2 regions of the Jeotgalibacillus sp. 10bf12 genome follow, and region 2 is predicted to be linked to the other one. Evidence: a T-box and tRNA genes for the amino acid it is inferred to sense, from the RefSeq annotation. Region 2 holds a T-box; the other holds one or more tRNA genes.

Region 1 (3,378 bases), 140 kb from region 2:
CAGCCGTCCTTTCAGATCAGAAAAGAAACCTGCGCTTGTAAAGCCGATTTTATCAATGCCCAGTTCATCAATGTGATCAATAATTTCCTGTTTCAGCGTATCATAATTCATTCTAATCCCCCTTTCTATATGGAAATGTTAAACTGAATGCATACAAAAGGAGTTGACCACCGTATGGAAGTTTCAGTTCATTCATCACTATCATCTTATTCATTTGGCATTATTCATTATCGAAACGTCACCGTCAGTGAATCACCTCAGATGCTAAAAGGGCGGCTCCAACTGTTTCAGGAATCACTATTTTTTGACCTGAAGGATAAGAAGCCGGCAGACTTTGAAGGCATAGCTGAATGGAGACAATTGTTTAAGCATTTCGGTAAAGATCCTAACCGATACAGACCAAGTACCGAAGCTCTTCTCAGAAGAATTTCAAAACAAAATTATCTGCCGAGTGCTAATTCAGCAGTTGATCTGAATAACTTCTTTTCCCTGCAGTACGAAACGCCGCTAGGCATATACGATGCTGAAAAGATCAGCGGACCAGTTGAGATCAGGGTCGGCAGCAAACATCAGCAATTTGAAGGCTTAAACGGCAGAGAAAACTCTGCTGAAAACCTGGTTATCGCTGCTGATGATCATGGGCCATTCGGCAGTCCAAGCGTTGATTCAATCAGAACTGCAGTAAGCAGGGATACAACTGAAGCATTACACATTGTCTACTTCAGACCCTCACTGCCAACTGAGGATCAGGAAAAGCTGCTTGATTCGTTAAAGCATATGTTTATCCAGGTAAATGGAGGTACTGCAACATCACAAATTATTTAAATATATTATATCATCCGGACACGATCGATCAAAAAGCCTCATCATATATGAGGCTTTTATATTTATTTAAATACATAGACCTGTTAAAGCAGACCGCTGATTTACGGTCCGAAGTATACTCCAAGTGGCCCGGCGGTGAGCCAAGAGGCTTCATCCCTCCCAGCCACTGGAGACACTGCCTTCCTAAACAGTCTCTTTAACATAGTTAAAGACACAAAAAAACGCACCGCTTCGTTTTAGTTAAACGAAACACTGCGTTGGTTATGTATGTTGGAGCGGGTGATGAGAATCGAACTCACGACATCAGCTTGGAAGGCTGAGGTTTTACCACTAAACTACACCCGCGTATGCTGGTACCGATGGCCGGGATCGAACCGGCACTCCCGAAGGAACACGATTTTGAGTCGTGCGCGTCTGCCAATTCCGCCACATCGGCATGATAGTATGAATCTTATCATACGCATGTACGTATTACAAATCACAATTATTTAAAATATTTGGAGGCGGTAACCGGACTCGAACCGGTGATAAGGGTTTTGCAGACCCGTGCCTTACCACTTGGCTATACCGCCGAAAATAAAAATGGAGCGGAAGACGAGATTCGAACTCGCGACCCCCACCTTGGCAAGGTGGTGTTCTACCACTGAACTACTCCCGCAAAAAATGGCTGGGCTAGCTGGATTCGAACCAACGCATGACGGAGTCAAAGTCCGTTGCCTTACCGCTTGGCTATAGCCCAATATATGGGGCGACTGATGGGAATCGAACCCACGAATGCCGGAACCACAATCCGGTGCGTTAACCACTTCGCCACAATCGCCGTAATGAAATTTTTAAAATTGGCAGGGGCAGTAGGAATCGAACCCACACCGGAGGTTTTGGAGACCTCTGTTCTACCTTTAAACTATGCCCCTATGAATGGTGGAGGGGGGCAGATTCGAACTGCCGAACCCGAAGGAGCGGATTTACAGTCCGCCGCGTTTAGCCACTTCGCTACCCCTCCATATAAAATTAAAACTGGTGCCGGCAAGAGGACTTGAACCCCCAACCTACTGATTACAAGTCAGTTGCTCTACCAGTTGAGCTACACCGGCAATACATGGTGGCTTTGGACGGAATCGAACCGCCGACACATGGATTTTCAGTCCATTGCTCTACCAACTGAGCTACAAAGCCAAATATTTAAGCATTTTCTATCTTACTATGTAAATAATTATTTTTCAACCATCAGTTGAAAATGGCGGTCCCGACCGGGATCGAACCGGCGATCTCCTGCGTGACAGGCAGGCATGTTAACCGCTACACCACGGGACCAAAGGTAATTGCGGGGGCAGGATTTGAACCTGCGACCTTCGGGTTATGAGCCCGACGAGCTACCGAACTGCTCCACCCCGCGACGATATAAAGTTAGAAAGAATGGTGGAGAATGACGGGCTCGAACCGCCGACCCTCTGCTTGTAAGGCAGATGCTCTCCCAGCTGAGCTAATTCTCCATGGGAATAAATTTTAAATGGTGACCCGTACGGGATTCGAACCCGTGTTACCGCCGTGAAAGGGCGGTGTCTTAACCGCTTGACCAACGGGCCAGTATGCAATGGCGGAGAGCAAGGGATTCGAACCCTTGAGACAGCGGTAGCCGCCTACACGATTTCCAATCGTGCTCCTTCGACCTCTCGGACAGCTCTCCATGGCTCCACAGGTAGGACTCGAACCTACGACCGATCGGTTAACAGCCGATTGCTCTACCACTGAGCTACTGTGGAATATTGCCTAGCGACGTCCTACTCTCACAGGGGGAAACCCCCAACTACCATCGGCGCTGAAGAGCTTAACTTCCGTGTTCGGCATGGGAACGGGTGTGACCTCTTCGCTATCATCACTAGACTATATCGCAACTCGGCGACAAGTACTATCATAACACTTTTCGAAGGCAAATGCAACACTTTTTTTCGCGCCTTCAAAACTGGATACGTTCATCAAAGTAAGAGATTTTCCGAGAATCAACCTTAGTCCAGTTTCAGCTCCTAGCTTTTCGGCTGCTTCACCCTGCCTGTTTGAGACTAACGTCTCACCCATTCAGGCTTCCACCAGCTCTCAAAGCTGACCAGTCGCTTCCACTTTCTTATATTTGGTTAAGTCCTCGATCGATTAGTATTCGTCAGCTGCACATGTCACCATGCTTCCACCTCGAACCTATCTACCTGATCATCTTTCAGGGATCTTACCACTTGCGTGTGGGAAATCTCATCTTGAGGGGGGCTTCATGCTTAGATGCTTTCAGCACTTATCCCGTCCGCACATAGCTACCCAGCGATGCCATTGGCATGACAACTGGTACACCAGCGGTGCGTCCATCCCGGTCCTCTCGTACTAAGGACAGCTCCTCTCAAATTTCCTGCGCCCACGACGGATAGGGACCGAACTGTCTCACGACGTTCTGAACCCAGCTCGCGTACCGCTTTAATGGGCGAACAGCCCAACCCTTGGGACCGACTACAGCCCCAGGATGCGATGAGCCGACATCGAGGTGCCAAACCTCCCCGTCGATGTGGA
Region 2 (3,378 bases):
GCACCTCTTTTTATAAGAGGTGCCTTTTCATTTCCTGGGAAATGTTTTTTCACTCAGTTGCATAGGATAAAAATGGGGTGCTGATTGTGATTAGAGTGTTAATTTATATTGCCGGCTTTATATTAATCAGCTCGGGATTTTTACATAGTGTCATCTTACTGAATCTAATTCCTTCAGGTAATTCCACATTGGAGTACATAAAGTATCTTTTCAGCCATTCAGAGACATATGGTATTCCTGCCGGGGCATTGCTGATCCATTTTTCGACAATAAAAAAATCCGGCAATCGCCGGATTTAGTTTTATTTATTCTTACGCTTTCTGCCAAGACCCATAGCCGTTTCCATTTTTTTGACCATTTTACCTGCTGTAAAGTTTGCCTTCTCAGCACCATGATCAAGTATTTCATCCAGTTCCTCAGAGTCCATCAGCTCATAGTAACGATCCTGAATCGGCTTAATATGTGCTACAACAACTTCAGCCAGTTCAGCTTTAAAGTCACCGTAGCCTTTTCCTTCATAAGCTTCTTCAATCTCTGCAATTGTTTTACCAGTCAAAATTGAATAAATAGAGATCAGGTTTGAAACACCAGGCTTTTCTTCTTTGTTATATTTTACAATGCCCTCAGAGTCAGTTACTGCACTCTTGATCTTTTTAATAATCTGAGTGGGTTCATCCAGCATGGAGATAAATCCTTTTTTATTCGCATCAGACTTACTCATTTTCTTCAGAGGATCCTGAAGAGACATAATTCTTGCACCTGTCTTGGGGATTCTTACCTCAGGAATGGTGAATATGTCATTATACTTTCTGTTAAATCTTTCAGCCAGATCTCTTGTCAATTCAAGATGCTGCTTTTGATCCTCTCCAACCGGTACAAGATCAGTTTTATATAGCAGAATATCTGCTGCCATCAACGGGGGATATGTCAGTAGCCCGGCTGAGACACCATCTTTACCTGATGATTTGTCCTTGAACTGTGTCATTCTCTCAAGCTCACCTATATATGAAACGCATTGTAACATCCAACCCGCCTGAGCATGAGCAGGCACTTCAGATTGAATGAACAGTGTAACCTTCTCAGGATCGAGGCCTACAGCAATATACATTGCAGCAAGACTCTTAATATTCTTTCTTAACTCGAGACGGTCCTGAGGCATTGTAATTGCATGCTGGTCCACCACACAGAAGTAACAGTTATAGTCATCCTGGAGATCAACGAACTGCCTCATTGCACCAATATAATTACCAAGTGTGATGGTTCCACTCGGCTGAATGCCAGAAAAAATCGTTTTCATAAAAATTCCTCCTTTAATTAGACACACAAAAAATCCGTCCCTTCCTATTAATCGATGTTAATAGGAAGGGACGGATTTTCCGCGGTGCCACCCTTATTGCAGTTGAAAACTGCCACTTTAAGCTCATAACGCAGAGCGGTACGCTAATCGCTTTTCACGATTAGAGCTCAAAAGTCCATTCACTGAAGTTAAATATCTGCTTACACCGACCGCAGACTCTCTTGAATTTAATTCATCAGCTACTACTCTCTATCATTGCCTGTAATATAAAAGATCCTTTTATTATTATAAGCCAGTTTATAAAAAGGAATCAATGATTTTTCAGTTTCTCAGGAAAATTAGAAAAAAATATGTCATTTCAGAAATTATTAACAAAATAATTCAATATGACGTTTCTTTTACGATTATTACTTGTTAGAATTATAAGGTACATAAAAATGAGTTAGTAGGAGAGGTATACGTGTCATTGAAATACATCGCAACTTCTGCAAGCGCTGCACTTTTAGCTTTTACGGTTTTCAGCACTGACGCAAACGCAGAAACACAACACGAAGAACATCAAATCAGAGAATTTATTGAAATGCAAAAAGTTTTTCCGGAATCGATGCCAAGATTCGTTTATGACTCAGGGTTATCTTTCGAATATCCGGATGCAGTCAGAGGAATTTATGTGACTGGACATTCTGCCGGTGGAGAAAGATTCGAAACGTTACTGGATTTAATGGATAATACAGACTTAAATGCAATGGTCATCGACGTGAAAGAAGATCACGGTTATTTAACATATACGCCTGAAGAAGATTCGGCTTTTACAGATATCGGTCAGCCGTACATAAAAGATATGCGTGAAATGCTTGAGACGTTGGAAGAACATGAAGTGTATCCGATTGCACGTGTCGTGGTATTTAAAGATTCAGTGTTAGCTGAAAAAAGACCTGACCTTTCATTCCAGGAAAATGGCCAGGTATGGGCGAATGGACGGGGAGAATCTTTTGTTAACCCGTTTATGAAGGAAGTATGGGATTACAATGTAGACATTGCAATTGAAGCAGCAAAAATGGGATTCAAGGAAATTCAATTTGATTATGTCAGATTTCCTGAAGGCTTTGAAACCCGTGATGATGTATTAGAATATGGCACTGGTGATTACGTGGATGATGGCAGTGACGATACAAATGAAAGAGTCGATGCTGTAACTGATTTTGTAGAATATGCTTCAGATCAGCTTGAGCCTTATGATGTAGATGTTTCCGTAGATATCTTCGGATACTCTGCAACGTTACCTGAAGCACCTGGTATCGGTCAGAACTTTAACCGTATTTCTGAGCATGTTGATGTCATTTCATCAATGATTTATCCAAGTCACTGGACATCTTACTTCGGTATTGATAAGCCGGACCTAGAGCCTTACAACCTGATTTCAGAGTACGCAAAAGTTGAAAATGCCAAGCTTGCTGAACTTGAGAACCCTCCAGTATCTAGACCATGGATTCAGGACTTCACTGCATCATACCTTGGTACGGGTAATTATCTGGTATACGGACCAAAAGAAGTTAAAGATCAAATTGATGCACTTTATGACAACGGAATTAACGAGTTCCTTTTATGGAATGCAGGTAACACATATACTGGTGGAGTAGACTACTTGCCATAACCTCATGAGATACACCTTAGAAGCCGGCACGCTTATTTTGTGCCGGTTTTTTACATGTATTTAAGGACAGTGGTTTAAAAATTCAAAAACAGGGAAGAGTATAGAAGTTATCAATCCCTCATATTATAACCTCACTATACTCAACTCAAATCTTCACGATCTGAAAGGGGAACTACTATGCATTGGTATGAAAAACTGAAAGATTATTTTCCGGTAGAGGAAATGAAATCACGCGAACATATGGAAACGCTTTTAAAAGAAAGAAGTGATATTTATCATAAAGATGAAAGTGAAAAACACGTGCTTATGTACGTAGAAACAAAAGACTTTATCTTTATTGATTATTTATTTGTTTCAGGTGCAGCAAGAGGGGAAGGTCTTGGCGGTAAACTGATTCAACAGTTAAAGGATAAAAAGAAACCGATTA

What was found. A T-box is a leader RNA that pairs with one kind of tRNA and senses whether it is charged. The one in region 2 lies ahead of trpS (tryptophan--tRNA ligase), so its partner is inferred to be a tRNA-Trp.
Region 1: it has a tRNA-Trp gene. The T-box ahead of trpS (tryptophan--tRNA ligase) is inferred to sense a tRNA for this amino acid. The anticodon was not compared.

Annotation. Positions count from the first base shown of each region.
Region 1 is NZ_CP200276.1:1,897,859-1,901,236, reverse strand. It holds gene queG (tRNA epoxyqueuosine(34) reductase QueG) at 1-111, opposite strand, end outside; gene DH10bf12_RS09940 (B3/B4 domain-containing protein) at 175-825, shown strand; tRNA gene DH10bf12_RS09935 (tRNA-Gly) at 1,097-1,170, opposite strand; tRNA gene DH10bf12_RS09930 (tRNA-Leu) at 1,177-1,261, opposite strand; tRNA gene DH10bf12_RS09925 (tRNA-Cys) at 1,324-1,397, opposite strand; tRNA gene DH10bf12_RS09920 (tRNA-Gly) at 1,409-1,483, opposite strand; tRNA gene DH10bf12_RS09915 (tRNA-Gln) at 1,490-1,564, opposite strand; tRNA gene DH10bf12_RS09910 (tRNA-His) at 1,570-1,645, opposite strand; tRNA gene DH10bf12_RS09905 (tRNA-Trp) at 1,666-1,739, opposite strand; tRNA gene DH10bf12_RS09900 (tRNA-Tyr) at 1,745-1,828, opposite strand; tRNA gene DH10bf12_RS09895 (tRNA-Thr) at 1,844-1,919, opposite strand; tRNA gene DH10bf12_RS09890 (tRNA-Phe) at 1,926-2,001, opposite strand; tRNA gene DH10bf12_RS09885 (tRNA-Asp) at 2,064-2,139, opposite strand; tRNA gene DH10bf12_RS09880 (tRNA-Met) at 2,148-2,221, opposite strand; tRNA gene DH10bf12_RS09875 (tRNA-Val) at 2,243-2,318, opposite strand; tRNA gene DH10bf12_RS09870 (tRNA-Glu) at 2,337-2,411, opposite strand; tRNA gene DH10bf12_RS09865 (tRNA-Ser) at 2,421-2,512, opposite strand; tRNA gene DH10bf12_RS09860 (tRNA-Asn) at 2,514-2,588, opposite strand; rRNA gene rrf (5S ribosomal RNA) at 2,594-2,709, opposite strand; rRNA gene DH10bf12_RS09850 (23S ribosomal RNA) at 2,954-3,378, opposite strand, start outside.
Region 2 is NZ_CP200276.1:2,033,977-2,037,354, forward strand. It holds gene DH10bf12_RS10580 (YuzI family membrane protein) at 96-299, shown strand; gene trpS (tryptophan--tRNA ligase) at 302-1,297, opposite strand; T-box leader at 1,361-1,562, opposite strand; gene DH10bf12_RS10590 (putative glycoside hydrolase) at 1,764-2,951, shown strand; gene DH10bf12_RS10595 (GNAT family N-acetyltransferase) at 3,129-3,378, shown strand, end outside.